Regions from separate parts of the Thioalkalivibrio sp. ALM2T genome, predicted to be linked through region 2. Evidence: predicted binding sites of a transcription regulator. Region 2 holds the regulator's gene; each other region holds the start of a gene.
What was found. The regulator FliA, encoded in region 2, starts transcription of late flagellar genes. The targets are predictions, from matches to a motif close to GCTAAAGTTNNNNNNNNNNCNGCCGATA.

Region 1: F816_RS0101275 (flagellin) is a predicted target of FliA. The motif match lies at 5,403-5,430, and genes of this name have one in related genera.
Region 3: F816_RS0107740 (methyl-accepting chemotaxis protein) is a predicted target of FliA. The motif match lies at 3,072-3,099, and genes of this name have one in related genera.
Region 4: flgM (flagellar biosynthesis anti-sigma factor FlgM) is a predicted target of FliA. The motif match lies at 2,391-2,418, and genes of this name have one in related genera.

The regions. Positions count from the first base shown of each region.
Region 1 covers NZ_KB906556.1:280,199-287,922, forward strand. The annotation lists gene F816_RS0101250 (GIY-YIG nuclease family protein) at 1-57, shown strand, start outside; gene fliT (flagellar protein FliT) at 375-761, opposite strand; gene fliS (flagellar export chaperone FliS) at 812-1,225, opposite strand; gene fliD (flagellar filament capping protein FliD) at 1,265-2,632, opposite strand; gene F816_RS15095 (flagellar protein FlaG) at 3,388-3,813, opposite strand; gene F816_RS0101275 (flagellin) at 3,887-5,323, opposite strand; gene F816_RS0101280 (nucleotidyltransferase domain-containing protein) at 5,990-6,289, shown strand; gene F816_RS0101285 (hypothetical protein) at 6,286-6,783, shown strand; gene F816_RS0101290 (YIP1 family protein) at 7,504-7,724, opposite strand, start outside.
Region 2 covers NZ_KB906556.1:143,709-151,432, reverse strand. The annotation lists gene F816_RS0100660 (chemotaxis protein CheA) at 1-254, opposite strand, end outside; gene F816_RS0100655 (protein phosphatase CheZ) at 299-1,075, opposite strand; gene cheY (chemotaxis response regulator CheY) at 1,171-1,551, opposite strand; gene F816_RS0100645 (RNA polymerase sigma factor FliA) at 1,593-2,360, opposite strand; gene F816_RS0100640 (MinD/ParA family protein) at 2,357-3,181, opposite strand; partial or broken gene flhF (flagellar biosynthesis protein FlhF) at 3,350-4,442, opposite strand; gene flhA (flagellar biosynthesis protein FlhA) at 4,486-6,588, opposite strand; gene flhB (flagellar biosynthesis protein FlhB) at 6,588-7,724, opposite strand, start outside.
Region 3 covers NZ_KB906561.1:1,766-9,489, forward strand. The annotation lists gene motB (flagellar motor protein MotB) at 1-685, opposite strand, end outside; gene motA (flagellar motor stator protein MotA) at 705-1,559, opposite strand; gene F816_RS0107735 (HDOD domain-containing protein) at 1,673-3,046, shown strand; gene F816_RS0107740 (methyl-accepting chemotaxis protein) at 3,225-4,796, shown strand; gene mgtE (magnesium transporter) at 5,404-6,789, shown strand; gene F816_RS0107755 (TorF family putative porin) at 6,868-7,524, shown strand.
Region 4 covers NZ_KB906556.1:492,568-500,291, reverse strand. The annotation lists gene F816_RS0102290 (MerR family transcriptional regulator) at 1-332, shown strand, start outside; tRNA gene F816_RS0102285 (tRNA-Pro) at 580-656, shown strand; gene F816_RS0102280 (flagellar brake protein) at 740-1,456, opposite strand; gene F816_RS0102275 (flagella synthesis protein FlgN) at 1,539-2,024, opposite strand; gene flgM (flagellar biosynthesis anti-sigma factor FlgM) at 2,040-2,354, opposite strand; gene flgA (flagellar basal body P-ring formation chaperone FlgA) at 2,494-3,171, opposite strand; gene F816_RS0102260 (chemotaxis protein CheV) at 3,694-4,632, shown strand; gene F816_RS0102255 (protein-glutamate O-methyltransferase CheR) at 4,837-5,652, shown strand; gene flgB (flagellar basal body rod protein FlgB) at 5,869-6,276, shown strand; gene flgC (flagellar basal body rod protein FlgC) at 6,608-7,027, shown strand; gene F816_RS0102240 (flagellar hook assembly protein FlgD) at 7,038-7,712, shown strand.

The DNA of each region.
Region 1 (7,724 bases), 140 kb from region 2:
CACCTCATCGAAACCGAGAACCCGCACTGGACCGACCTCTACGACACCCTCTTCTGAACCCCAGCCACCGCAGGCCCCTACCGCAGCCTCGGCCGCCTACAAACCCACCTTCCCGAGCAATCTCACCCGCAACCTCGTCATCCCGGCCGCAGCGTAGCGGAGAGCCGGGATCTCCAGGGAGTGGCACGGCGTTGGTGGCTTCGGTTGGAGATCCCGGCTCTCCGCTACGCTACGCTACGGCCGGGATGACGGGGATGTGGATTGTCCGGGGGGGGGGATAACGAGACTGGCGTGCAACGGCCGGAGTGGAGTGGCAAGGCGGAGGGGGATCACCAAGGCGGAGACTGAGGATTCAAGCGCCAGTAGACCAGCAGTCAGTCCTCTGTCTTAGAGGACCCGAAGCCCATGGAGTTGCGCTGCGTCTTCTCGTATGCAGTGGCGCCACGGCGCCCCTCACGGAGCTCGCGTAGCCGGCGCGCGGCATCCGCACGACGCTCAGTCAGATCCTTCACGGTTGAATCGTAGAAGTCCGCCAATTCCTGAAGGGCCTCGCGCAGCGTAGCCCCGGTTTCGTCACGTAACGGCATACCGTGCTCGCCAAAGGCATGCTCGACCAGAGCGCGAGCTTGGCGGTCCAGCTCCTGCAGCTGCTCCCAGTCTTCCTCGGCCGCGGCCAGATCCATCTCCGCCCGGAGCGCCCCAAAGGCATCCTCCAGCGTAATCGCCTGGCCGTCTGCGGACACGGCAGTATGTTCACCCATCCCCACAGCCTCGCCCAACGGACACGCTAGAGTGCGTGAAAACGACCAACCTAGTTGGCCCGCGCAGTGCGCTGTTCCGGCGGGATCTCGTCCCAGCCGCCCTTGATCTCGCGCAGGAGTTTCGCCACTTCGTCGAGCGCTCCCGCATCGTTCTGGGCATTGGCTTCCAGCAGGCGGCGGCTCATGTATTCGTAGAGGGCATCCAGATTCCCGGACAGCTCGGGGCTGTGCTTGTGATCAAGCACGGCACGCAGCGACTCGACGATGTCGATTGCCTTGCCGATCTTTTCGCCCTTCAGGCCCACGTTACCCTGCTGCATCGCACCCTTGGCGACCGCGATGCGCTCCAGCGCACCCTCGAACAGCATCTGGATCAGCCGGTGCGGATCCGCCACCTGGGCCTCGGCCAGCGCGCCCGACTGTCGGTACTGGTTCACCGCTCGATTCATGCCCGGTCCGTACATGCGTTCTTCTCCGTTATCCGCTCGCCCAACCCCGGGCGATTATCGACGAGAGTTGTTTTGTGCCAGAGGCATATTCGCCAACTGCCCCATCAGAAAATCGCCCGTGCTTTGCATCTGCGCCACTGCGGAGTCCATCCGCGAGAATTGAGCGACCAGGCGCGCCTCCATCCGCTCCAGACGCACATCGAGACGCTCGCGTTGATCCTCAATGCGGTCAAGATCATTGCGCAGCCCGTCGGTGCGGGTGTTAATCAGACCTTCCGGCCCAATGAAGCTGTTGGCGACTTCCTGCATGCGCCCACCGATCTCGCGCACGACCTCCGAGACCTGCTCGAAGCCATCCTCCTCCATTGCACGGTCAAAGCGGGCACCGTCGAACGAGAGCGTTCCGTCGCGGTTCGAGACGATGCCAAGCTCGGCCAGTGTCTGCGCATTGGCATCCGGCACCTGGGCCGGGTTCATCAATGCATTACCCAGACGGCTGCGAATACCTCGGACCGTGCTGTCCCCGGTCAACACCGACCCTTCCTCGGAATCGGGATTGAACGAGGTGAGTTCGCGGGTCTGGCCCACCAGCGAGTTGTAGGATTCCACAAAGCCCTGCAAGGCCTCGCGCAACTGGTCCTGGTCCTCGCTGACAGAAACCGTCACCGGCGATTCGGACGTGCCGCGCAGTTCGATGCTCAAACCTTCGATCGTGTCATCGAGCGTATTCGTCGAACTGGTCACCGTCAGACCATTGATCACGGCAACGGCATCCCGAGCCTCCTGGGTCGTTTCCAGGTTGCCGCTGGCCAAACGCCCGAGACCATCATTGGCCGCCGCGGTATCCCCGTTCACGGCCACCGAGATCGTGTTCTCGGCCCCGGTCTCCGTCGCGTTCAGTACCAGACGCGCGCCACTACCATCATTGACGATGGAGGCGGTGACACCACCCCCGGCCTCATTGATCGCGTTGCGCACGTCTCGGAGGGTATCGCCCTCTTCCACGTCGATCGTAATGGCATTGCCACCACCAACGCTGATCTCCAGCTGCCCGGCGCCGACCTCTGCATCCGCATCATCGAACTGCCCGGCCGCCGTCGCAACGCTTTGCGCCTGCGCCAGCTGATCCACCTGAAGCGAGAAGTTCCCATTCGCCGCGGTGCCATCCGACGTCACACTGGCCACGCTGGAGTCCGACACCTCCGCGGACTGCGACAGCTCAAACCCCGCGAGCTGGCCCAGGCTCCCGCCCAACTGCTCAACGCTGTTGGTCAGGTTGCCGAACGCCGAGATCTGCGCCTCAATCCGCCCTTCGCGGCGATCAAAACGCTGCTCTTTCGGCACCCGTTCGGCGTTAATCAAATCGCCAACGATCTGATTCAGATCCAACCCCGAACCGACACCCAGTGAACTAATGGCCATGGTCGTTTTTCTCCTCGGCGTTCGACGTCTCGAACCCCTTGCACGTGCTTATACCCACTACTACGACAGCCTAGCCCAAATCTTGAGCCCAAAGCAGAAACATTTCACATCACACCACTTCGTCTCCACCCCGAAAATACGCTGCTGACCCGCATACCGTATGTTCCCCGCAAACCTTTCCCCCATACCACACCGCCCTCTCGTCCGCGCCGCCCCCCTTCATCATCCCGGCCGCACCACACTCCCTTCGTCATCCCGGCCGTAGCGAAGCGAAGAGCCGGGATCTCCAACCGAAGCCACCGACGCATCGCCATCCCCGGGAGATCCCGGATAACCGCTACGCGGTTTCCGGGATGACGATGGTTGGGGAATACTTCGGGACTTAGAGTGCAGCCATCCAGACCGCCACTCCCGAGGTGACCCAGCCGTCACCCCACCCCCTTACCTCGTCATCCCGGCCGCACAGCTCAGCGAAGCCCCCCAGACTGCCGTCATCCCGGCCGCAGCGAAGCGAAGAGCCGGGATCTCCAACCGAAGCCACCGACGCATCGCCAACCCCAGGAGATCCCGGATAACCGCTGCGCGGTTTCCGGGATGACAACGTTGGAGTAGGGAAGCGCCAAAAGGCGTGCCGATGCACGTCATGCTCGGCTTTCACAAGGGGCCAACGCGAACCTCCATACCCAGAACACAAAAAAAGCCGGACCCGTAACCGGACCCGGCTTCAAAACTACGATACACGAAGGCTCCAGCCGTCAGGCCTTGTCCGCCAGCCCCGTCCCGCCGAGCTCCTGCTCGGTCTGAAACTGCTCCACCAGAGCCAGCACGGCCTCTGGCGGGATCTGGCGGATCACCTCTTCGCGTTCTCCGTCCATCACCGTAATCACCGTGCGGCCGCTGCTGTCGTCCACGCTGAACTCCAACGCCCGCTTCGTGGATTGCAGATAGGAATTAATCGACTCGACCACCTGATTGACCTCGTCCATGTCCATGGCCTCGATCGCCGGTCCGGTGGAACCAGGAGCCGTTGATTCCTGCGTACTGTCGGAACGAGCCACGGCCTCCGGCCGCCCCTCGCCACGAACAAGACCCGCGCCGGGACCGGGAGCCTTAGCCCCCTCGCCCCCGCGCGGGCTCACTGCAACCAGCGGTGATGTGATATTACCGATTCCATCACTCATATCGCTGTCCTCTTCAGAAGGGGTGGACCGCACAGTCGCCGTCCACCCTCAACCAGAGCCCGAGTGATCGAGCTTACTGCAGCAGGGCCAGCACGTTCTGCGGAACGGCGTTAGCCTGCGACAGCACCGAGGTACCCGCCTGCTGCAGTACCTGGGCGCGGGTCAGTTCGGCCGTTTCGGAGGCAAAGTCCGCATCCTGGATCCGCGAACGGGCGGCCGACAGGTTCTCCGAAGAGATCTCAAGGTTCGAGATAGTGTTCTCGAACCGAACCTGAACTGCACCCAGCTCCGCTCGAATACCACTAACTTGTTGTAGCGCAAAGTCTAGCGTCCTCAAGGCTTCCGTCGACGATTCGCGTGTCAGCACATTCACGCCTGCAGCGGTGCGATTTTCTTGCGTGACATCAAAAGCATCATTCCCGTCAACTCCATCGAACGTTCCTGCAATCGAGAAGTCATCATCCTGGATTTCCGACGCGAGGACGATGCCCGCGTAAAAGTCCTGGCCCTCCGCGTCTACGTCCTGACCCGAAAAGAGATCAGACACGTCGGCGCCACCATCGGCCTGACCGACACTGATGGTTTCGCCAGTATTGTTACTCAAAGTCAACGTGGCGTTGTCTCCACCGGCCTCAACACCAGTCTGAGTACTAACTTCGTTGATTGCTTGCCGGAGGTTGGCCGCAGTAGCATCCGCGTCAGCACCGGCCGCATAGGTGATCGTGACGTCATTAAGAGTAAACGAATACTCGTCGTTTTCAGTGCCGGCCGCCACCGTAAGATCACCCGAACTAACCGAGTCGCCGGTAAATGCCTGAATGCTCGTACGACCCTGCTGCGCGTTAATCGCTGCAACCAACTGACTAGCAGTTGCCCCTTCTTCAAGGCCGGCACCATCTTCCCCAAGATCAATCGATCGCCCATTGACAACAAGATCATTTGCTGTAATCAGGCTATCCAAAGAATCTTGGGTAAAAGAGGTTCCCTCGGCTACACGTGCGCCCAATTGGTTCGATCGTGCATCTACCCCATCCACGCTGATTGACTGTCCAGAGTTGGCCCCCACTTGGAAAACCAGATCCTCTAGGCTTCCGTCCAGAATATTCTGACCATTGAATTCGGTGCTCCGGGCCACGCGATTGACTTCCGCCAACAACTGCTGAACTTCGTTGTTAAGTGCCTGACGGTCAGACGCTGAATTGGAATCGTTCGCTGATTGCACTGCAAGTTCACGAACTCGCTGTAGTGCGTCCCCAACGGTACCAAGTGCCCCTTCGGCCGTCTGCGAGAACGAGATACCGTCGTTCGCGTTACGCACGGCCTGGTTCAGACCGCGAATCTGCGTGGTGAAACGTTCGGAAATGGCCAAACCGGCCGCGTCGTCCTTGGCGCTGTTGATACGCAGGCCCGAGGACAGACGTTCCAGGCTCTGGGCCAGCGCGCCCTGCGAGTTGTTCAGGTTGCGCTGCGCGTTCAGGGAAAGAACGTTGGTGTTAATTACTTGGGACATGATCGCTCTCCTGTAAGAGTCTTGCGTCACCGCCTCGGGCGGTTCTGGTGAACGGGTTGATCCCCGCTCTCAGAAGCCTTAACGACCCTCACCCAGGAACCTTTAGCCCTGCATCGAAATTTTTTTCGACCGGCGGCAATTTCTTGCCGCCCCCAGTTCCTCCGGCCGCGAAACCGTAACGCCCCGCACCGATGCCCAGCCATCATCCGGACCGCACTCCGCTCACCATGGCCTTCTCGGTCATCCCGGCCGCAGCCCCTGTCCGTCATCCCGGCCGTAGCGAAGCGAAGAGCCGGGATCTCCCCACGCGCGAACACCCCGACGTCTGCGCCACATTCAGCGGCGGAGACCCCGGATAACCGCTGCGCGGTTTCCAGGATGACTCGGGTGGCAGGATTGTACGGAAACGAGGGCCGCGACCCGGCCGCTCAAGGGTGGCGATTGCATCCCATCATTGCGAGGAGCCGCAGGCGACGTGGCAATCAGCTGGCAGGGCGCAAAGCGTTTTAATCCAGCACTCTGCTTGTCCCGAGCGATTGCTTCGTCGCTGCGCTCCTCGCAATGACAGACGTGGTGGATTCGCGGCTGGTTCGCGGGCTGACGGTGGTGGAGGTCGGAGGTGAGACGGTTCGGGTATATGCTCCAGGGCCTTGATATACTTGAGCGATGCGCCTGACCGACGAACAACAGACGATCATCCGCGAGGAAGTGGCCCGTGCATTCGGGCCGGATGCGCGCGTGAAGCTGTTCGGCTCGCGCGTGGACGATGCCGCGCGTGGTGGTGACATCGACCTCTACATCGAGGCGGACGGCACGCCGGATGAACTACTGGACCAGGAACTCCGCCTGTACGTGGCACTGCAACGCCAACTGGGGGAACGCCGTGTGGATATCGTCGTGCATCCTCGCGGGGCGCCGCACCGCCCCATTGATACGCATGCCGACCGCACGGGCGTCGCCCTGTGACCGCCGCAACGCCACAGCAACGACTCGCCCGGCTCATTGATCTGGTTGATCGCGAGGATGAGCACCTGCTCGCCGTACGCGAACGCCTGCTGGAAGGCGATTGCACGGTGGATTCCAAACGCGTTCAGGGCATCCTTTCTACGGACACAGGGGTTGATCGCCTGGAGTCCTTCGGTGCGAAGTTCGGCCGTATGCAGGAGACCATCATGGACAAGCTCGTCCCCGCGTTTCTTGCCTGCGCCGGGGAAAACACGGGGCCGGCCATCGACAACCTGTCACGTCTGGAGAAGTTCGCCCTCATCCAGGACGCCGACGCCTGGCTGCAAATGCGCCAGCTGCGCAACCGCCTGGTCCATGAATACATGGAGAGGCCCGCCGATCTGGCCCCGGCCCTCCAGCGCGCCTGCCGCTTCACCGACCAAATGCACGCCGACTACCACGCGTTGCGCACGTACGCGCAGGACCACCTGAAGATCGGACCCGCCAGCCTTTAACCTCTCAAAGCCGCTGGCTATCCCTTGCATCATCCCGGCCGTAGCGCTCCCCTTGCCGTCATTCCGGCCGTAGCGGAGCGGAGAGCCGGGATCTCCACACGCGGGAACGGCCCAATGTCAGTGCCAGCTCCAAAGAAGGAGATCCCGGATAACCGCTGCGCGGTTTCCGGGATGACGAGGGCTGGGTAGTTAACCCGAGGGTTTGGTGGTCATTACAAACGTGCGTGTATCCATCCAGCCCACATCCCCTGGCCATTGTCCCAGCGGGCTACTCCCTCCCCGTCACCCCGGCCGCAGCGCTCCTCTCCCCGTCATCCCGGCCGTAGCGGAGCGGAGAGCCGGGATCTCCACACGTGTGAACACCCCGACGCTTGTGCCGGCTCCAACGACGGAGATCCCGGATAACCGCTTCGCGGTTTCCGGGATGACAAGGGCTGGGTGGTTAACCCGAGGGTTTGGTGGTCATTGCAAACGTGCGTGTATCCATCCAGCCCACATCCCCTGGCCTTTGTCCCAGCGGGCTACTCCCTCCCCGTCACCCCGGCCGCAGCGCTCCGGAGAGCCGGGATCTCCACACGTGTGAACACCCCGACGCTTGTGCCGGCTCCAACGACGGAGATCCCGGATAACCGCTGCGCGGTTTCCGGGATGACAGGTTATGGGTATTGGGGGAGCTGCAGGCAGAACGACAGGCACGACATATTCCACGGCTGGCGCGGACTAGAGCAGCCAGGTGGTGCCGATGCGGTGTTCGGGTGTGGCACCGGGGATCAGGTCCATCAGGAGCCAGCCGAATATCAGGGTGATGAAGGCGCCGCAGAAGATGGTGGCCACGAACAGGCCGATGCGGTTACCGCGGCGCAGCCCGATGATCTCGCGCAGGGACCAGTAGAGCAGCCAGAGGGAATAGAGGATCAGCAGCAACGCGATGCCGTTGCCCC
Region 2 (7,724 bases):
TCGGCCCGGCGCTCGCCGTTGCGCAGCAGATTGAAGACGTCCTCGGCGTGATGACAAACCGTCACCAGCGGATCCAGGCTCAAAAACCCGGCGCCCCCCTTGATGGTGTGGAAGCTTCGAAAGACCGCATTCAACAGATCCCGGTCGTCCGGATTCTGTTCCAGGTCGATGAGTTGCTCGTTGAGCCCCTCCAGCAGTTCCCCGGCCTCGATCAGGAAGTCCTGAAGGATTTCGTCATTGGGGTCGATGGCCATTCAGTCTCTCCGGTCCCGTGGCGCCAGTCGTATGGGGGGCACTGCTAGAAGCCCAGGCTTGATAGCAGATCGTCCACCTCGTCCTGTCCTTGAACGACATCTGCGCTGGAATCTTGAGTCTTTGGCACACTGGGGCCGTGGCCCTTGCGGTCCGCCTCGCGGTCTTCTTCGCCACGCTCCAGGGACGCTTCGGCCGCTTCGACCTGCTCCATGCGCCCGCTGGAGAGCCGAATCAGGGTAACGAGGTTCTCTTCAAGGTCGGTCACCAGCTGAATCACGCGGCGAATCACCTGGCCGGTAATGTCCTGATAACTTTGTGCCATCAGCACCTCGGAGAGCAGCCGCCGCAACTCCTCGGCGTCCTCGCCCGCTTGCCCGAAAAAGCTGTCCAGCTCACGCGCGAAATCGCGGAATTCGTCCACCGAGAGCTGCCGGTTGCGAAACCGCGTCCATTTGGCGGTCAAGTCGGCCGCCTGCTGGCTGAACGACTCCGCGATCGGCAGGCTCGACTCGATGGCGCCCATCGTGGCGTGCGCGGCCTGCTCGGTCATGGTGACCACGTAATTCAGGCGTTCCTTCGCATCCGGGATCTCCGCCTGGGTCAGCTCTACCAGACGCGAGTCCCCACGGAAGCTTTGCAAGGCCTCGTGAAGGTCGCGCGTCAGCTTGCCCAGTTCATCGAAGAGCTCGCGGTCGTAAGGACGCGCTAGATCCTGCACCAGCGCGCGCGCCGCCGCGTCGTCGCCCGCCTCGAGCGTCTGCACCAGTTGCCGGGCCAGCTCGAGCTGGCCGTCGCGTGGGGGGTGTTCCTGTTCAGTCATGAGGAGCCTCTTGCTGGTACGGCGCCGAAGGAGCCGGGGCACGTCCACCCGCGCAAGCGAGACGGACGTCGTCCGTATTCATCACCGGGCGATGCTTAGCCCTGTGCTTCAATACGTTCGAAGATCTTGTCGATCTTTTCCTTCAGCGTTTCGGCGGTAAACGGCTTGACCACGTAACCGTTCACACCTGCCTCCGCCGCCTCCACGATCTGGTCGCGCTTGGCCTCGGCCGTCACCATCAACACCGGCATCGACTTCAGGTTGGCATCCGCCCGGACGGCCTTCAGCAGGTCGATGCCCGGCATATTGGGCATGTTCCAGTCGGTAATCAGGAAGTCGAAGTCACCATTTTGCAGCATCGGCAGCGCGGTGCTGCCGTCGTCGGCTTCCTGCGTATTATTGAAGCCAAGATCGCGCAAGAGGTTCTTGATAATGCGCCGCATCGTGGAAAAATCGTCCACGATGAGAATTTTCATTCCCTTGTCCACACGTCACTCCGGGATTCGTAAGGTGAGTTTTAGAATAACTGCAAAGCCGTGCCGTCTTCGAGCCACGACCCCATGCGCGCGCGCAGCCGGATGACCGCCTGGCTGCGAATCTGGCTCACGCGCGACTCGGTCACGCCCAGAACAGCCCCGATCTCACGCAGATTCAGTTCTTCGGTGTAATACAGCGACAGCACCAGGCGTTCGCGTTCAGGCAGATCCCCAAGGGCCTCGGCCAACTCCTCGCGAAACTCGCCAGCCTCAAGGCTACGCGACGGCGAGACTTCCTGCCCCTCGATCACGCGATCGGCCCCGTCATCACCACCACCCAGATCGTCCAGCGCAAACAGATGGGCCCCGGCGTGGTCCTTGAGCATGTCGTAATAGTCATCGATCGCCACGTCCAGTTCCGCCGCCACTTCGCTCCCCCGCGCCGCACGCCCCTCGCGGGCCTCGACACTCTGGATCGCGGCGGCAATACGCCGGCTGTTGCGATGCACCGAACGCGGCGTCCAGTCACTGCGCCGCAATTCGTCGATCATCGCACCGCGGATGCGGATTCCGGCGTAGGTGGCAAAGGTCGCCCCCTGCCCGCCCTCGAACTGCCGCGCCGCCTCCAGAAGGCCGATCATGCCGGCCTGGATCAGATCATCGACCTGGACCGAGGCCGGCAGACGGGCCATCAGGTGGTGCGCGATGCGGTGCACCAGTTCAACGTGATCGGCAATCAACTTCTCGTGCCCACCGGTCGCGGTGGACGTCGCCTGGTAGCCGGAAAGTCGATTACGCGTCGTCATCATGCACTCTGCAGCATTCGTTCCACGAAGAACCCGACGCCCCCGTGGTCACCCCCACCAACCGGCCAACGGTCCACCGTGCGTGCCAGTTCGGCAAACGCCTTGCCGGCCGGACTGCCGGGATACTGCTGAACCACCGGTGCCCTTTTCTGCACGGACTTGCGCAGATGTTCGTCCATGGGGATATAGCCGGCCAGATCGAGGACCACTTCCGGCAGGTAATTGCCACAGACAGTATTGAGTTTCTGCATCAGCCGCTCCGCACCCTCGCGTCCGCTGACCATGTTGGTGACCATCCGGAAACGCCGCAGCCCGTGGTCACGATGCAGCACCTTGATCAGGGCATAGGCATCGGTAATCGAAGCCGGCTCGTCGCAGACCACCACCAGGGTCTCCTGCACCGCCCGGCAGAACGAAGTCACCGACTCCTGCAGGCCCGCAGCGGTATCCACGATCAGGACATCCAGCGGCTTGCGGTAGGCACTGAAGGCATGGATCAGACCCGCGTGCTCGGCCGGCGTGAGGTTCGCCATCGCCGCGATACCGGAGGCCGACGGGACCACCTTCACCCCATCCGGCCCCTGGACCAGGACATCGTCCAGGCTGTCCACCGCGCCGGTCACCAGGTCGTGCAGGGTGCGCTCCGGGCGCATCCCGAGCAACAGGTCCACGTTGGCCAGGCCCAGGTCCGCATCGAACAGCATCACCTCGCGGCCCAGCCGGGCCAGGCCGACCGCCAGATTGACCGACACGTTGGTCTTCCCGACCCCGCCCTTGCCCGAGGCGACCGCAATGACCTTCAACGGCTTGTTAGTGCGTGGCATAACGCCCCTTTCCAACCGGCTGAATCAGTTCCAGTGTTGCCGGCTCGGACCCCTGAGCCGGGCGCAGCGGCGAACGCGAGCGTCGCGGCGGTTCCATCTCGGCCAGCCGTTCGGCAGCCCAAGTCTCACGGGCATTGCCACCCACCTGCGCACCCTCCGCATCGTCGTCCAGCGCCAGGCGGGTCAGATACCCCGTATCGACCCGGTGAAAATCCTCCGCGATGCGCTGGCCATCGCTTACGAACCCAAGTCCCAGGTGCTGGTCCAGCAGGACCGACAGGACCTCGCCCAGCTGTTCTGCCTCGTCCAGCTTGGTCAGCACCAGCGCCGAGGGATCCGCCTTGCGAAACGCCTCCAGCACCCGCCGCAAGGTACTGCCCTGGGTCGTGGCCGACACGACCAACCAGCTCTCGGCACGGATATCCGGCGGCAGATGTGCGAACAGCGACTCCTCCTCCACCGCGCGCGGCGCCTGCCCGGCGGTGTCCACCAGGATCAGGTGGCCATCGTCCACGCGCCGCGCCAGATCGCGCAGTTCGCGCGCATTCTGCAACACGCGCACCGAGATCCCCGCCATCTGCGCAAAGGCTTGCAACTGCCGTGTGGCACCGATGCGCTGGCTGTCCAGGGTCACCAGCGTAACCGAATCCGGTCCCATCCGACGGATCTGGCGCAACGCGATCCGTGCCAGCGTGGTGGTCTTGCCGACACCCGTCGGCCCCACCATCGCCAGCAGCCCGCCCTCGTCCAGAATCGCCGGGCGATGCGTGGCAATCGCACCCGAAAGCCGGGCGCGGAGACGCTCCCAAGCCTGCTCGGGGGAGCTGTCATCGAGGATGCTGCCCGCCAGGCTGCGGGCCAGCGATTCACTGAAGCCGCGGTCGATCAGGCGGACCTTGCATTCTGCCGCCAGGGGGTGACGGGCCGCCCAGCGAGCCTCGTCACTCTCCGCATACTGACGCGTCATCAGGCTGCGCAGGTCACGCAACTCCTGCCGCATCGCGGTGAGCTCGGGATCGGCCGGCCAGGAAGGCGCCACCGAATTCGGGGCGCGGTCGGCGGTACGCGCCTCGCGGGCCGGCTTTTCGGCCTCCGGCTCGCGCACCGGCTCCGAGGACTCGCCATCCTCCAGGGCGGCGACCACCTCCAACCAGCCATCCACCCGGCGACTGGAGAGGATCACGGCATCTTCTCCCTGTTGTTCGCGCACCTGACGCATGGCGTCGCGCATGTCCCGGGCCCGATATCGTCTGACATTCATGCTTTGATCTCCTGCGCCGCTCGCGCGGCGGAACCCCTATGTCTCATGCGGACTGCTTCGCCGTTTCTTCCTGACCGACCGTGGCGACTACCCGAATCCGCCGGTTGTCGGGGATCTCGGTAAACGCCAGGACGGTGAGGCTGCGAACCGCGCCGCGCAACCAGCCGGCAATCCAGGAACGGATCTCCGGTGCCACCACCAGGATCGCCGCTTGACCGGCTGTCTCCTGGCGGCGCGCCGCGTCCGCAACCGAACGCTGCAACCGTTCCGCCAGCCCGGGCTCCAGTCCAACCGTGCCACCCGAGCTGCCCTGCAGGGACTTATGCAAGAGCTGTTCCAGCGAAGGGTCCAGGGCGATCAGTGGCAGCTCATCCTCCGGTCCCACAAGGTCCTGGACGATGGAACGCGACAGCGCGACGCGCACCGCAGCGGTCAAAGTGCCGGGATCCTGACTCTTCACCCCGTCGTCTGCCAGGGTTTCGGCGATCGTGCGCAGGTCGCGGATCGAGACCTGCTCGGCCAGCAGGTTCTGCAACACCTTCAGCACGATCGAAAGCGACAGCGTCTTGGGCACGAGGTTCTCCACGAGCTTCGGCGAATGCCGCGCCAGCTGATCCAGCAGATGCTGTGCCTCCTCGTGCCCGATCAGGCGGTGAGCGTTCTCGCGGAACACCTGCGACAAATGCGTCGCAATCACCGTGGAACAGTCGACTACGGTATAGCCGGCGCCCTGGGCCTGGTCGCGATCCGACGGGTCGATCCACAGGGCATCCAGGTTGAAGGTCGGGTCCTTGGTCGGGGTGCCCGGCACGGTGCCGAAGACCTCGCCCGGATTGATCGCCAGTTCGCGGTCGGGGAATACCTCGGCCTCGGCCACGGTGACCCCCAGCAGGCTGATCCGATAGGCGTTCGGACTGAGCTCCAGGTTGTCGCGGATGTGCACCGGCTGCAGCAGGAACCCGAGCTCCTGCGACAGCTTGCGGCGCACGCCCTTGATCCGTCCCATCAACTGGCCGTCCTGGGTACGGTCCACCAGCGGGATCAGGCGGTAGCCGACTTCAAGGGAGACCAGATCCACCGGCGGGACATCTTCCCAGGTCAGGTCGCGATCCTCCGAACGCGCCCCGCCCTCGTCTTCCTGCGGGATGCGCTCCACTTCCACCTCGGCCTCGCGGCTCCGGCGCTTGAGCAGATAGGCCCAGCCAAAGATCAGCGCCGCCAGGCCCAGGAACACGGCGTTCGGCATGCCCGGCACGACGCCCAGCGCGCCGATCACGCCACCGGCGACGTACAGGACCCGCGGGTTGGAGAACATCTGCCCATACACCTGCTGGCCCATGTCCTGGCTGCTGGTCACGCGGGTCACGATGATCGCGGTGGCGGAGGACAGCACCAGCGACGGGATCTGGGCAACGATGCCGTCGCCGATGGTCAGCAACACGTAGTTGGTCGCGGCATCGCCGATCGACATGCCGTGCTGCACCGCACCGATGGTGAGCCCGCCGATGATGTTCACGAACAGGATCAGGATCCCCGCGATGGCATCGCCGCGGACGAACTTGGAGGCACCGTCCATGGAGCCGTAGAAGTCCGCTTCGCTGGCGATCTCCTCGCGGCGCTTGCGCGCCTCTTCCTGAGTCAGGATGCCGGCGTTCAGATCCGCATCGATCGCCATCTGCTTGCCGGGCATGGAATCCAGCGTAAAGCGGGCGCTGACCTCGGACACACGCCCGGCCCCCTTGGTCACCACCACGAAGTTGATGATGATCAGGATCGCGAACACCACCAGCCCCACGGTGTAGTTGCCACCAACCACGAAGTCGCCGAAGGCCTGGATGACCTTGCCGGCGGCATCCGTGCCGGTGTGGCCTTCCAGCAGGATTACGCGGGTAGAGGCGATGTTCAGCGCCAGGCGCAGCAGGGTGGCGACCAGCAACACGGTCGGGAAGACCGCGAATTCCAGCGGCCGCGGGGTGTACACCGCAACCATGATCACGACCAGTGACAGCGCGATGTTGAAAGTGAACAGCACGTCCAGCGCCAGCGGCGGCAGCGGCAGCACCATCATCGAGAGCATCGCGATCAGCAGGATCGGCGCCCCCAGACCCCACTTGCCGACGTTACCCAGACGGTCAAAAAACGCCATTAGCGATCCCTCCGCTGGCCGCGTTGCTTGTCGGGATCGAGATAGTCCTCGGGCACCGGCAGGTCATCCGGCATCTGCGCCTCGGCATCGGCCCGCTTGAGCTGGTAGACGTACGCCAGGATGCGGGCCACGGCCACGAACAGGCCGTTGGGAACTTCCTGATTCAGATCGGTAGTGAAATAGATGGCGCGCGCCACACGCGGGGCCTCGACGCGGATGATCGCGTGTTCGTCCCCGACTGCACGGATCGAGGCGGCCACCTCGTCGACGCCTTTGGCCACCACCTTCGGCGCCGCCATGCGCGAGGCCTCGTAGACGATAGCGACGGCATAGTGGGTCGGGTTGGTGATGATCACGTCGGCCTTGGGGACCTCTTCCATCATTCGCCGCTGCGCCATCTCCTGCTGCAACTGGCGGATCTTTTGCTTGACCTCCGGCTTCCCGTCGGTCTCCTTGTACTCGTCCTTGACCTCCTGGCGGGTCATGCGCAGCTGTTTCTGGTGATTCCACATCTGGAACGGCGCGTCGATGGCCGCCACGACGATCAGCGCCGCGGACACCGCGATGAAGGTTCCCAGCACCAGCTGGGCGGCATGGCTAATGCCCTGATGGATGGGCTCGTAGCCGAGCATCAGCAGCCGGTCGGAGAAGGTGGCCAGCACGGCGACCGCGACACTGCTGATCAGTACGAACTTGGCGAAGGTCTTGCCGAACTCCATCAGCCCCTGCCAGGAGAAGATTCGCTTGAGGCCCTTTCCGGGATTCAGCTTGGAGGCCTTGGGCGCGGCGGCCTTCCAGGAGAAATTGGCGCCGCCGATCACGATCGGCGCGAGTACCGCGGCTACGATCAGTACCCCGAACAACGGAAACAGGGTCCGCAGGGTACGGAAGATCTCATCGGCCAGATAAGGCAATAACAGCGACGAGTCGTAGGCCATTTCGCGTTCGAAATCCAGGCGACTGCTCATCTGTTCAGTAAGTTGCGCCCCCATGTTCGGGCCATACATCAGCAGGAAGCTCCCGCCCGCCATCAGCACCAGAAAGGTGCTCAGCTCGCGCGAGCGCGGGACCTGCCCCTTCTCCTTCGCCTCGCGCAGGCGTTTCGGAGTGGGCTCTTCGCTTTTTTCCTGTCCGCT
Region 3 (7,724 bases), on a different contig from region 2:
CACGGTCGGCCGAGAGTTCCCAGTTGGTGTAGTCCGGGCGCAGCAGCGGGCGTGCGTCGGTGTGGCCGGTGATCGAGACGCGGTTGGGGACCTTGTTGATCAGGCTGGCCAGTTCGCGCAGGATCGCGTCGGCGTGCTCCAGGGGCCGTGCGCTGGCACTGTCGAACATCGGCCGGTTCTCGCGATCGATGATCTGGATGCGCAGGCCCTCGGGCGTGATGTCCAGGAGCAACTGGTCCTTGAAGGGCTCTAGCGCCTGGCTTTGTTCGACCGCTTCTTCCAGGGCCCTTTGCAGTGTCTCGAGGGCCTCACGGTCGCGCGCCTCGGCCAGGTCGTCCAGGGTTTCATCGTCGATGCCACTGGGGGGAGCGACGGATTCCGGGTCTTCCATCAGTTCTGGCAGGCCCTCGAAATCGATAATCGACGGGTCCACTCCTGTGCCGTCCCCGGGCGCCTGTCCGGGGACGGGTGCAAGGCCTTCGAAGGCTGACGGGTTCTGAAAGTACTCGGATAAACCGGCAAGATCTTCGGCCTCCATCGCGGCGAGCAGCCACAGGAGCAGGAAGAAGGCCATCATCGCGGTGGCGAAATCGGCAAAGGCCACCTTCCACGAACCGCCGTGGTGGGCGGCCTTGACCACCTTCTTCTTGACGATGATCGGCTGGGTCTTGTCCTCGACGCCCATGGGTGCGTTCCGGACGGCCTCAGGCCGCCTTCACGTGCTCCTCGAGTTCGGAGAAGCCGGGCCGCAGCTCGCTTTCCATGGTCTTGCGGCCGAATTCAACCGCCACTTGCGGGCTGTACCCCTGAACATTGGCGAGGATGCAGGCCTTGATGCACTGCAGAAACTTCGCCTCTTCCTGGGATCGCGCCTCCAGTGCGGCCGCGGTCGGACCGACGAAGCCGTAGGCGAGCAGGATGCCGAGGAAGGACCCGACCAGGGCCGCTGCTACGTTCATGCCTATTTGTTCGATTGAGCCGCCGAGCGCACCCATGGTGTTCACGATCCCCAGCACCGCCGCCACGATGCCGAACCCGGGCAGGGCATCCGCCACGCGGTTGACCGCGTGGCTGGGGCGCTCGGATTCCTCGTGATGGGTTTCCAGGTCCACGTCCATCAGGGCGTCCAGCTCGTGCGGGTTCATCGAGCCGGAGATGATCAGGCGCATGTAGTCGGTGATGAACTCGACCGCGTGATGGTCCTTGAGTACCCGGGGATGCGCCTGGAACAGGGCACTTTCCTCGGGCTCCTCGACGTCGCCCTCGATGCCCATCAGGCCTTCCTTGCGGGCCTTGGTGAACAACTTGTACATCAGCGCGAGCAGGTCGAGGTAGTCTTCGCGCGAGTACTTGGCGCCGCCTTTCAGCAGCTGGGGAAGGGACTTGAGGACCGTGATCACGACCCGGAAGGGGTTGGCGATCAGGAAGGCGCCCAGGGCCGCGCCGCCGATGATCATGTATTCGTATGGCTGCCAGATCACCAGCATGTTGCCGCCGTGCAGCACGAAGCCGCCGAACACGCCGCCGAGCACGATGATGAAACCGAGAATGAGCTTCACTGATGGGATCCCGTGATGTGGGCTCGAATAGGGGTTCTGCGAACCGGTTCACAGTGCCGCAGTTGCTATAGTGACGGGCATAACCATAACGACTCCCCTGCGCGAGGTACAGCATGTCCCTGGACAAGGACGCGCCCTACATGGACGAAGCCGCCCGCCTGGCGGCCGTGGAATGGCCGATCCTCGAGGCGAGCGATGCGGTGTTCGCCGACCCCGACGCCCTGGTTGAGCGCTCGCTGCGCGAACTGGCGCGTTACGCCGAACGCGACCCCGGTCTGAGCCTGCGTCTGGTCCTGCGTGCAAACCGTTCGCGCCGCGGCCTGCGCCAGGAAGTGCACGCGGTGGGGGACGCCATCGCCATGCTGGGGTTGCAGAACGTCCATCAGGAGGCGGCTGCGGCGCCGCGCGTCGAGGATGTCGTTACCCAGCCGCAGGCTTATCGCGAGATGGCGGCGCAATCGCGGCTGGCGGCAATGATTGCGACCGAAATCGCAGGCGAGCGCCACGATACCGAGCCGGGCGAGCTGGCCCTGGCCGCCCTGCTGAATCAGCTCGGCCTGCTCGCCCTGCTCGTGGAGGGCGAGCCGCGCCTGGCCCGGCTGATGGAGATCCTCGAGCTGAATGCGCTTCCGGACGAGGCCAGTTACACCGCACTGGGGTACGCAACGGACGATCTCTCGCGTGCGATGGCGGAACAAATGGAGCTGCCGGAACTGGTGCAGGGGACGCTGCGGGCGGTCAATGCGGCGCATCACCGGGCCTTTGAGGTGATGGTCGCGAGTGCCGTGGCCTGGCAGGTCTTTCGCGGCATGGATACCGCGCGCGGTGACCGCGATCTCGGGCTGCTGGCCGGGCTGATGGGTTTGACTGACAAGGAGGCCGCGGACCGGATCAGTGCGGTGATCGAGCGTTTCAACGCGGATGTCGCGGTCTACCATCGTGAACCGCTGGATCCGCAGATACCCGGGCGGGTCTGGCTGCGCGAGCCACATCGGCCGCGCCTGGCCCTGATGCCGCGGGTCGACCTGCTGGAAGAGGGGATTGGCGCGCTCGAGAAAGAGCAGAACCGCGAGCTGCGCGTACGGCGGATGCTGCGGGTGATGCAGTTCGGTTTAGGCTTGAACCGGGTGGTTTTTGCCCGTCTGTCCCGGGATGGCGAGACGCTGCGTGCCGAGCACCTGGTCGGCACGCTGCACGAGCCGGAGTTCAGCCACTTTGTGATCAACCGTGCGGCGCTCGGACCGTTGGCGCAGGTCCTGGATAAGGACACGCCGCAGTGGTGGGACCACAAGCGCATCCATGAGCAGATGCCCCCGGCGGTGCGCAAGCTGACCGGCGGGGTCGATTGTCTCGTCGCGCGCCTGTGTGATGGCGAGCGCGTGCTGGGCCTGGTCTACGCCGACCGGCGTTCGCGTGACCTGGAGCTGACCCCGTTCGCCTTCGAGGGCTTTCGGCGTGTGCTGGCCGCGGCAGCGCGGCCCGTTTAGCCCCGGTAGGCCGCCGCCGGGTGCGATTCAAGTTCGGGGCATTCGGGTCGATACATCCGCAAGAGCGAATATATTCGCCGGAGATTATCATCGAGGGCGTGGGGCGCAGCGAACGGCCCGCGCGAATTTTGGTTGCCGGACACGTCCTGTTCGGCACACAAGAATAAGGAAGTACGGCATGCGCAAGAATCTTCCCGTCACCCAGACGGAGTATTCGCTGGATCGGCATGGAGACCTGATCTCCTCCACCGACGAGAAGGGCCGCATAGGCGACGCCAACCGCGATTTCATCGACGTCAGCGGCTTCGACTGGGAGGAGCTGTCGGGATCTGCGCATAACATCGTGCGCCACCCGGACATGCCGGAGGCCGCCTACGCGAACATGTGGGCGACCCTGAAGGCCGATGGGGCCTGGATGGGCATCGTCAAGAATCGGCGCAAGAACGGCGATCATTACTGGGTGGACGCCTTTGTCACCCCCGCCTACGAGCACGGTCGCAAGACCGGCTACGAGTCGGTGCGGGCGATCCCGGAGCGCGAACATGTGGCACGTGCCGAGAAGGTGTATGCCGCGATCAACCGGGGGCGGAGCTTCGCACGGCGCTGGTATCACGGCCTGACCTGTCGCCTGGCGGGTACCTGGATCGTGGGCGTCCTGCTGGCGCTCGCCGTCGTGTTCTCGGCGTTTTCGCCTGTGGTGCAGGCGGCCCTGCTGGTGCTGATCTTTGCTGTCGGCGGCGTGGCATCGCTGGTGTTTACCTCCGGGGTGCGGCAGGCGGTCAAGCGTGCCCAGGCCCAGTTCAACAACCCGGTAATGGAGGCGATCTACACCGGGCGGCGCGATGACAGCGCCTCGCTGGAACTGGTACAGCGCTTCGGCGAGGCGAAACTGCGCACCGTGCTAGGCCGCATTGAGGACAAGGCCGAGGCGGTGAGTGACGATGCGCACTCGATGGCCAGCAGCGTGGACCAGACCGCCTCCGGCGTGGAGCGCCAGCAAAACGAGATCGACCAGGTTGCCACGGCGATGAACGAGATGACCTCGACCATCCAGGAGATGGCGAGCAACTCCGCCCGCGCCGCCGAGGCCGCGAACAACGCCGAGAAGGAAACCGGGGCCGGTCAGGATGTCGTGAACGACACGGTTTCCGTGATCAACCGCATGGCAGCGGAGGTCGAGTCCACCGCCGAGAAGCTCGGCAAGCTGGAGGCGAGCACCGTGGAGATCGACAAGATTCTGAGTGTCATTCGCGAGATCGCCGAGCAGACCAACCTGCTGGCGCTGAATGCCGCGATCGAGGCCGCCCGCGCCGGGGAACACGGCCGCGGGTTCGCCGTGGTGGCCGACGAGGTGCGCAGCCTGTCGCAGCGCACCGATGAATCCACGGTGACCATTCGCAATATGATCGAGAGCCTGCAGTCCGGGGCGCGCGAGGCCATGTCCGCGATGCGTGCCAGTCAGGAGCGGGCTGCCGACGGGGTCGAAAAGGCCCAGGCGGCGGGCGATTCACTGACGACCATCCGCGAGGCCGTTGGCCAGATCACCGAGATGAACACCCAGATCGCCACTGCGGTCGAAGAGCAAAGCGCGGTCTCCGAGGAGATCAACCGCAACGTGACGTCCATTCGCGATGTTGCCACCGAGACCGGCTCTGTCTCCGCCCACGCCCGCGACGCCAGCGCCCGCATGCAGGCCGAGGCCAGCGAGCTTAAGGCACTCATTCATCGCTTCGAACAAAAGGCTGGGTGAAAATTGAGTTTCAGGGCTTGCGTGAATAAAAATGCGCGATTAGAATTTCGCCCATCTTAATAGCAGAGGTTTGTCAATGGACTGTTGTCGATGCATGCATGATCGCGGGGCCGGTGGCCGAAGCGAGCGTGCATATCGTTGCCAGCGGGGTCCAGCCACCCAGTAAGTGCGGTGGTGTCCCCGGTGTCAGCGATATGCGTGACTCCGGGGGCTGACAGATTTCCTGTTTTCTCCCCTCCTGCGCCCATTTCGGGCGTCCTGCCTGCCCCGAACCCCTTGGTGGCCACCCTGCGGTGCGCTGCTGGTTCATGCCAATCGATGGCGTTTTCCCTCTGCTCGGCTCCGGAAGGAGCCGTGCGTATAACTGTGCGCGTCCCGAACGTGTTGGTGCATTGATTACGACGAGGAGGCCTGTATGCCACAGGACGAAGACGACGACCCCGGGTCGGGGTTCGGTATATCACTGCGGGGCAGTGAAAAAAGTAAAATCATGTTCAATTCGCTGATGGGGGTTTTGTAAAAGACCGCTGCCAGCGGTGATGGGATTCTTTTGCCTTTTGTAATGCCCTGCGTTCCTTTTGAATGTAAAAGCACGAGGAGCATTGCAATGAATGACAAGATCCTGGAAATGATCCATGCGGGGGAACTCGATCACGCCCGCGCCGAGCTGATTCATCCGGTCCCGGCGATTACCGCCGAGCGCCTGGCCGAGCTGGACCCGCGTTCGCGCTGGGTGCTGCTGGAGGGCGTGGACGCCAACGAACGCCGCGCCGTGTTCCTGGCGATGGATGATGAGGAGCAGGCCATCCTGCTCGAACACATGCCGGAGGATGCAGCCCACGAGCTGGTGCAGCGGCTGCCGGCCTACACCCTTGCGCGCGCCCTGACTCTGGTAGGCAAGCCGCTGGCGGCGGACCTGCTCAACGCCCTGCCCGGAGCCAAGCGCGACAAGGTCCGTGCGCTGTGGCGCCAGGACGAAGACACGGTGGCGCGCGTGATGCGGCGCCCGGTGTTCTGGGTGACGCCGGAAGAGACCGTCGGCGAGGTCACCGCTCGGCTGCGTGAAGATCGCAACATGCCCGACGATGTCGGGGCGGCGTTGCTGATCACGGATCGCGACCACCACTATCGGGGGCTGGTGCGCCTCGGCCGCATGTTCCGCGCGGATGGCGACCAGGCCGTCGGCGAGCTGGTCGAGCTGGAGGATTTCTGCGCCACGCCCGACGGCGACAAGGTGGAGGCCGCTCGCCTGCTGCAGCGCACCGACGTGCCGTATCTACCAGTGGTGGACGCCGATGGCGTGCTGGTGGGTGTGCTGCGCATCGACGATGCGATGGATGTGCTCGAGGAGGACACCTCGGAGGACTTCTACAAGAAGGCGGGGATTGGCGACCTGCTGCACCACCGGGATGTCGTGCGTTCGGAGAAGCTCACCTCCGGTGGGATCGGCTACGCGGTCAAGGTGCGCATGGCCTTCCTGATGGTGACGCTCGCCGGCGGTCTGGCCGTGGGTGGGGTGATCGACTTCTTCGAGGACACGCTGGCCGCGGTCGTGGCGCTCGCGATCTTCATCCCGCTGGTCATGGACATGGGCGGCAACGTGGGGACGCAGTCGACCACCATCTTTGCCCGCGGCCTGGCCCTGGGCCATATCAACCTGGGACGCTTCTTCCGCGCGCATCTGGTTCGCGAGGGGGGCGTAGGCCTGGCCATGGGGGTTGTGATGGCGGTTCTCGCTGGCACCATCGCCTACTTCTGGCAGGGTGCCCCGAATGACATCCCGCAGCTGGGTTTCGTGGTCGGCGTGGCGCTGTTCTTCTCGGTGTTCACGGCCTCCATCCTCGGCTTTCTGCTGCCGTGGGTGCTGTTGAAGATCGGTGTCGATCACGCGCCGGGCGCGGATCCGTTCATCACCACCATCAAGGATTTCACCGGCCTGGCCGTGTATTTCGGCATGGCGGCTTGGCTGCTGAGCGCGCAGATGCCGGTGTAACCCCGGGAACCCGAACCGTAGCGTCGGGGACTGACCCCGGCGAGACGTGTGACGATATCTGCATCAAGAGGAATCGACATGAACCATCAGAACTTCCATCGCGGCCTGCTGGCCGCCGCCGTGGCCGGTGCCTTCGCCTTTGGCGCATCGACGGTCCATGCCACTGGGGCCGATTTCAACATCGGCGTGTTCACCGACTACATCGACGACGGTGCCACCAAGTCGGATAACGACGCGGTCGTCCAGGGCGGTTTCGAACTGGGCTTCGATAATGGCGTGTTCACCGGCGTTCAGGCCTCCTCCCTGGGTAGCGGTCGTGGCGTCGAGGTCGTGCCGTTCGTCGGCTATGGCTTCGATGCCGGCCCCGTGGGGCTCGAGTTCGGCTTCGAGTATTTCCACTACTCGGACCTTGACGAGCGCTACGAAGGCGAGACCTTCGTGGTCGCGGACTGGGGGCCGGTGTACACCGGGGTGAACTATCTGGCTCATGCGCACGACCGGGACGCCCGGGGCAGCCGCGAGTATTTCGTGGGTGCCGCGTTCGAGGTGATCCCGCGCACCGAGGTATTCGCCGAGGTGGGCTATGGCAGCCCGGCGGACGACAACGGCGCGAAGTTCTGGGAGCTGGGCGCGGCCCATGCCACCGATTTCGGGACCTTCTCGGTCACCTACGCCACGCGCGACGAAAGCGGAGCCCAGAACCTGCTCGCCGGCGGCTACACCTACAACTTCTAAGCCACCGCCCGCGTCGGTTGGGCGCGGGCTGGTTTTTCACCACGAAGTACCCGAAGGCACGACAAAGAAGGGCAAACGGCGGATTTACCACAGAGGGCACAGAGGCCACGGAGAAAGGCACTTATTTGGGTTGAGAACGTCCGCGGGGATCGCCGCTCGCTGGATGAATTGCTCACGGCGAGTAGGATGCAGTTGAGCGC
Region 4 (7,724 bases), 350 kb from region 2:
AGCTGCCCGCGATCCCGGGCAAGCGCTACTTCACCATCGGCGAAGTCGCGGAGCTGTGCCAGGTCAAGCCGCATGTGCTGCGGTACTGGGAGCAGGAATTCCCGATGCTGGAGCCGGTCAAGCGGCGCGGCAACCGTCGCTACTACCAGCGTCAGGATGTGATCCTGATCCGTCAGATCCGCGCATTGCTGTACGAAGAGGGCTACACCATCAATGGTGCCCGTCAGAAGCTCTCGGGCGACGAAGCCAAGGGTGATCGTCAGCAGGCCCAGCAGATCATCCAGGACACGATTTCGGAGCTCGAGTCGGTTCTGCGCGTATTGCGCGCCTGAGGCTCCAACCCTAGGGGGCGCCCGGACGTTGTGTTGATGCGATTCGCTTTGCTCGTCGCATCCTACGGTGTCCTTCTGAACCCAACTCCAGTTTGAAATTTCCGCTCTGTAGGATGCGACGAGCGCAGCGAATCGCATCAATGCGCCACTCTCGGTGTACGTGGCGCGAATGGTCCGCACGGATCTGGCAGCAATGGGGTGGCCGACGCTTTCGTGAAGGCGGGGAATCGGATATAGTTCGCGGCTTCGGGGCGTGGCGCAGTCTGGTAGCGCATCTGCATGGGGTGCAGAGGGTCGCAGGTTCAAATCCTGCCGTCCCGACCAAACAGGAACGATCAAAAAAGGCCGCTTCAAGCGGCCTTTTTTGTGTTCGGAGTTGCAGGTGGCGGCGTCGCCTCGGCTCAGGCTCAATCCATCGAGCGGCGGCGCGCCTCGCGCTGGTAATGGAGCAGGGCGATGTTGGTCTGGCGTTCCATCCACTGGGTCATTCCGACGATCTCGAAGCCTGCAAACTCGAAGCCATCACGCGTGCTGCGGCGACGGTTGGCCAGCCGCAGGTCCCCGGAAAGGCGTTCACTGACATCGGGGAGCAGGAGGTTCTCGAAGGCCAAGTTTGCCTGGTCCTCAAGCGCATCCAGAAGGGTGGTGGACAACTCGATGCACATGCCCTGGGCAGAGAGGTCGGCAACCTCGCCAATCACGGGATCCTTCCAGGCCTTTGCATGGAGTTCGATCTGAGGCCGCTGGGCCATCGGGATGTGCACGCGGAACGTTTCGCGGCGTTGCAGGTAGTACAGAGTTTCCGGATAGGTGCAGACGTAGAGCGCGCCTTTTTGCTCCTGCTCGATGCGTGTTACATGCGTGCCGAATCGCACTGCAACCCCGCGCAGCGCGGCGAATACGCGCAAGTCCATGCCGGCCTGAACCTGCTGGTGCGCGCGAGGCGGGGTGAGCTCGTCGAGAAAGAGTTCCTTGGCGGCTGGGTCCAGACGGACCAGGGCCGAGGTGTACAGGGGGCCGTCGGTATCCACGCGAACGCTCACGACGGTGAGCTTGTGGTCGAGGTCCTTGAGGATGCCGGCAATCCGGTCCGGCTTATCGACGGTATAGTCCGTGTCGTCCATGCGTCCGAAGTGTTAGGAAGGTGTGAGGACGCAAGGTACTGGTGGATGCCGCGAAAAGCCAGCCTCCACCAGCACCGGCCTCTCAGGCCTGGGTGATCTGGCGTCCGCCGCGGTTTCCGGGCCGGGCGCGGCCATACGGGTCGTAGGTAGCCGCGGGGCCGGTTTCCTCGCCGCGGAGGATCTGCATGGAGAGTTCCACGCGCTGGCGGTCACGGTCGATCAGGCGCGCATTGCCCTGATTCAGAGTGTCGCAGCGTTCGATGGACTGGCGCAGGGCTTGCCACAGGTCGTTCAGTACGACGCCATCGTCCATCTTCGAGAACAGGCGCGCGATGCCCTCGGGGCTGAAGGCCTCGCCGGCGGCCTCGACCAGGCCTTGCTGGTTGCGTGTCTCGGTTTCCAGCTCATGCAGCAGGGTCTGCTTGCCCGTCACCACGCCCTGCAGCGTATCGGGTTGGCGCGCTTCGACCGCGCGCGTCTCCTGTAGCAGGCTCTCTTCCAGCTGATGAGCCAGCCGGATTGAGGTCTCGAGCGAGCGTTGCAGTTGATGGTGCGCGTCGGCATTCATGGGCGATAGACCGGGTTAGCGCAGCAGGCTTTCGAGGTCGATCATGCGATCGGCCAGCTGCTGGTTGTCCACCGGATAGTTGCCGCTGGAGATCGCCTCGCGCAGTTCGGCAACGCGGGCGGCGTCGAAGGGGGCGGTGTCGCCCGCGCCGGCCGCGGCATTCATTGCCTGGGCGGCCCCGGTGAGCGTGACCGAATCATTGTTTGGCGCCGATGCGTTACCGGAGGCCGGGGCACGGTTTGCCGTGTTGCCGGACTCGTCGCGACCCTTTACCCCGGGGTTCTGGCTGTCGGGGCGCAGGCTGTTCGTGTTGAGGCCCTTGATATCCATGATGCCTTCCTGTCGTTGTAACTGTGCTGCAATTGTTTACGGCCAGCGGTGCTGAAACTGTAGGCCTCGAGGGCGGAAAAGTGTAACCGGCTTCACAATCCGCTTCGAAGATCATCGGCGTGCCTGGTGAGGCGAGGCCTCAAAGCGCTACCCGGATGTGGCCGGAGGCCTGGATTTCGCCTTCGACGACCCGCCCGGAGGATGCGTTCTTGACGCGGATTCGCTCGCCCAGCGTCCCGTTCTCCAGCGCTTCGCCCTGCATGCGGATGGCGATTGAGCCGTTCTCTGCCAGGATGGTAACCCGCTGGCCGCGACTGATGATCTCGCGCGGGCTCACGTGCTGGGTTCCGATGATCTGACCCGGGCGGATGCTGCGCCGGGTCTGCTGGCCGATCAGGGCATTCTTTTCCTCATGATAACTGCCGGCATGGCGCGAGGTCTCGATTCGCTGGAAACGCAGGTCGCCCGCCGAGAGGGTGTGCTGGCGCGGCAGGGTGCGGTTCGCAACCAGCACTTCGGCGTAACGTTCGACCGTCGCCGGCACGTATAACTGCCAGGTCACCGGGCCGGCACACTGGATATGGACAGCGGTGTTGCCGTCACGCCGCCCGCCGGGTGGTAAACGCGCTTCCAGGCCGTCCGTGCAGGGGACGAGGCGCAGACGCTTGTCGAGCTGGCCAATCTCGATGGAAACATCCTTCTCGCTATCGGTAACGCCCAGTTCCTGAATCAGGAACTGCTCGGCGGCGTGACGGATGTCGTCAACTGGGTGGACTTCGGCCCGGACGCTGGTAGACAGCAGTACCAGGATGAACAAGAGGGCGACTCCGGCAAGGAGACGCGGAATGCTTCGCACACTGGCGTTCGAGTCGATCACGCTCGCTGGCGAGGCATCGGAGGGCCCGCCTTTTCCTGGAACGAATGAGGCCCCAACGCGAACGGGCGAACGGATCAGCGTCTTCCTGGCAGCGGAAGAGAATTCTGAAATGTTTCGGCGCTGGTTCATGTCGCGGTCCTGTTTGGTCCTGTCCTGCGCAGCCCGTTCGGTGCGGGCGTCGGACTGTGCGCGAATGGCTCGGGTTTGGCGGATCTTGCGTCGATGTCGAGCGAGTCGCGAGCGGTTTCAGTCCGCAAAAACAAGCAGATCTCGTGCCAATGAACGGGCATCCGGTGCCACGCGCGCATTCAAGGCCCGTCGCGGGCGGCCGTTATGGCCATGAGGCGGCGTCAGAAGGCGCATGCACGCTAATGCAAATGACAGGCCGGGGTTGCGCGGTGCACACTTGGCCTTTGAGGCCTGTCCGGTGCTAAGAGCAATCGGGGCAAGGAGAGCGGCACGATGAGTCAATTCATTGACGATGTGAATCAGCGAACCCAGTTGGTGGGGCAGAACCGCATGGAGCTGCTGCTGTTCCATCTGGGCGGGTCGCAGACCTTCGGGATCAATGTCTTCAAGGTCCGCGAGGTGATTCCGTCGCCACCGCTGCGTCAGATTCCCGGCTCCATGAGCGTCGTACGCGGGGTGGCGACGTTGCGTGGCGGTACCGTGCCGATCATTGACCTGGCGCGAGCGATGGGCCTGCGTGGCGCCGTCGGGGCGGTCGACAATGGGGAGCAGAAGGTGGTGGTCACCGAGTTCAATCGTTCGGTGCAGGGCTTCTGGGTGTCGGCGGTGGACCGCATCGTCAACGTGAACTGGCAGGACGTGAAGTCGCCCCCGCGCGGAACCGGACGCGAATCCTTCCTGGTGGCCGTCACGGAGATCGACAACAAGCTGGTCGAGATTATCGATGTCGAACGGGTGCTCTCCATCGTGAACCCGCTGCCCAGCGAGATTTCGCCATCCATCCGCGAGAACGCCCGCGAGGCCAGCGGGCGCAAGGTCGTGATCGTCGATGACTCGGTGGTGGCGCGCAAGCAGATCGAGGGGGCGATCAAGGGGCTCGGTTTCGAATACGATGTCTTCAAGGATGGCCAGGAAGCACTGGACTTCCTTGAGCAGAAGGCCGCGGAAGGGCCGGTAGGGGACCAGGTCGAACTGGTGATCTCGGATATCGAGATGCCACGCATGGACGGCTACACCCTGACCGCGCGCATCCGGGACAATCCCGCGCTGCAGAATTTGCGGGTGCTGTTGCACTCCTCACTGAGTGGGGAATTCAACACGGATATGGTCAAGCGCGCGGGGGCCGATGCCTTTTTGTCCAAGTTCAATCCCGACGAGCTGGCGAATGCGGTGCTGGACCAGACCGGGCGCCCGGATCCGCAGGCCGAATGACCGGTCGGGCGGAACCGCGTTGCCGCTCGGCAAGCCCGGAGCGGCGACGGGTGGCCGCCACTCGGTGTGTATGGTGCCATGCGCGCGACGCCGTATACTCGACCCGATCTTCGGGATCACCCCGGTTTTCCGGCCAAGAGGCCCCGGTCAAGGATTCGTCATCAGGATGCCTAATCACGATGGACAGCGCTCAGGGATGACTTGGTGATCGATTCCCGCGACTACGAGGAGTTCTCCCGCTTTCTGCAGGACTGCTGCGGTCTGGTGCTGGGCGACAGCCGCCAGTACCTGGTTTCCAGTCGTCTGTCGCGGCTGCTCGACGAGTTCGACTTCAAGAGCGTCCCGGAACTGCTGCATGCCATGCGGCAGGCCCCGAATCCGCGCCTGCGCACCCGCGTGATCGATGCGATGACGACCAACGAGACGTCCTGGTTCCGCGATGGCTTTCCGTTCGAGATCCTGCGCCACGTGCTGTTGCCGGAACTGGCCGCGAAGGGAGGCAGCATCAAGGTCTGGTCCGCGGGCTGCTCCAGTGGGCAGGAGGCCTATACGATCTCGATGGTGGTCTCGGAATGGGAGGAGTCGCGGCCGGCCCGGAAGGTACCGGTTTCCATTCTGGGCACGGACCTGTCAGAGAAGATCCTGGACGATGCGCGGCGGGCCGTGTACGACGGCCTGAGCATCGTGCGCGGGCTCAGCGAGAGCCGGCGCGCGCGCTTCTTCGAGACCGTCGCGGATGGCCACAAGGTGATCCCGGATGTGCAGCGTCGCTGTCGCTTTCAGAAGCTCAACCTGATCGACAGCTATGCGGCGCTGGGCAAGTTCGACCTGGTGTTCTGCCGCAACGTGCTGATCTATTTCTCTGGCGACACCAAGCGACAGGTTCTTGACGCTATCGCCCGGCAGATGAATCCGGGCGGGTATCTGTTTCTTGGCGCTTCCGAGACCGCAGGGCCTTATACCCAGGCTTTCGAGACCGTACGAACCGAGTACGGCTCGGTACTTCGTCTGAAGTCCTGACGTAATCCAGCCCCGGGGCTGATTCCCGGGAACGCCCGTGCAATGCGGGCGGCGAGTCGTTCCATCCCTTCCCCTGGCTGCCCGCTGTGCCTGCGTCCCTGCGGCACGCCGCTCGAGAATGGCATAACGATTGCTTCAGTCCCCCTGCGAAGGGTCGCAATCGGTGCGCCCCGTTCTCCAAGCGAGGGTCCGCCACGGGCGGACAGGACGGAAGCGATGAGTCTCTCTCTCGACAAGGCGATGGGTATTTCTCCGCAGGCGGTGAATGTGCGGGCGCAGCGCATGGAGCTGTTGGCCTCCAACATCGCCAACGCGGATACCCCGAACTACAAGGCGCGGGATATCGATTTTCGTGCGGTACTCGAATCCGCGGCCGGCGGCGGCAATAGCTTGCCCATGGCGCGCAGCCAGGCGGCGCATCTCGACCCCAATGCTGGCGCGATGAACGGACAGGTCGAGGCGCTTTACCGCATCCCCTCGCAGGCGTCGCTGGATGGAAACACGGTGGACCCGCAGATGGAGCGGGCCGCCTTTGCCGAGAACGCCGTTCAATACCAGAGCAGCCTGGAATTCCTCAATCGCCGGGTCTCCGGCATTCGTGAAGCCCTGCGGGGCGATCGTTAGGGAAACGCTGATCAATGTACACACTTGCGTTGGTACCCCAGGTTTTTCGAGACAAGGCGCGTCGTGCAGCGGGTAGTGGGTCTAGCCGTCCGTTTCTGATGAATTCGGGGCGCAACGCAGGATCGGGGAACCTGGGGTACCAACCCCACCAACCATTCAAAGCAGGGGCTTGGCCGCTTTTGAGTGCGCACGGCGTTGCGGCTCTCTTGTGCAGATTGACTGCACTGCGGTCACCGCGCCTTGTTCGCACCCAAAAGCGACTCGAGCGCGAGTGCGTACATTCATCAGTGTTTCCCTCGCGTGACGCGGAACTGATCGGGAGATCGATGTCGTGAGTAACCTTTTCAGCCTGTTCAATACCTCCGCCTCGGCGCTGTCGGCGCAGTCGGTGCGCCTGAACACCGTGGCCTCGAACCTGGCCAACGCGAACACCGCGGCGACCAACCCCGACGAGGCCTATCGCGCCAAGCAGGTGCTGTTCCAGAGCGTGATGGACCAGGCCAACCCGAATGGTTCGTCGACGGCCGTTCGGGTGGCCGGCGTGACCGAGTCGCAGGCGGCGCCGCATGCGCATTACGAACCCCATCACCCGCAGGCCAACGAGGAGGGCTACATCTTCCGTCCGGCCATCAGCGTGGTGGAGGAGATGGCCAACATGATGTCCGCCTCGCGCAACTACGAAGCGAACGTGGAGGTGATGGAGACCTCGCGTCAGCTGCTCCAGCGCACATTGCAGATCGGTCAAGGCTAGGGAGCCATCGATGACACAGATATCCCCCGAATTGCTGGATCGCCTGGGCCTCTCGCGCCCCGAGCAGAAACAGGACAAGGACATGGACCGCCTGGGCCAGTCCGACTTCCTCAAGCTGATGACGACCCAGCTGGAGAATCAGGACCCAATGGAGCCGATGGACAACGGCGACTTCCTGGGCCAGATGGCGCAGTTCTCGACCGTAACCGGCATCGAGGAGCTGTCCAAATCCTTCCAGCAGCTGGCCCAGTCGCTGGGCCAGAACCAGACGCTGCAGGCCGCCTCACTGGTAGGCAAGGACGTGCTGGTTCCCGTCGAATTCGGCGAGCTGGGTCCGGACGGCCTGATCAAGGGTGCGGTGGACCTGGATCGCTCCACGGAGGAGCTGCAGATCGACGTGTACAGCCCGAACGGCGAGCGCATCCGCCGCATGAACCTGGGCGCCGCCGGCAGCGGCCTGCAGGAGTTCAGCTGGAACGGCATGCGCGACGACGGGACCTTCGCACCCCCGGGCGTCTACGAGTTCAAGGCCACGGCCCGCTCCGGGACCCAGTCCGAGGCCGTGGATACCTTTCTGGATGCCCGCGTGGAGAGCGTCGCGGTGGGTAACGATTCCGGGCTGGCACTGACCGTGCAAGGCCTGGGCGAGATCAGCTTTTCGGATGTACGGCGGATTGGCGGCTAACGGCCGGCTCGC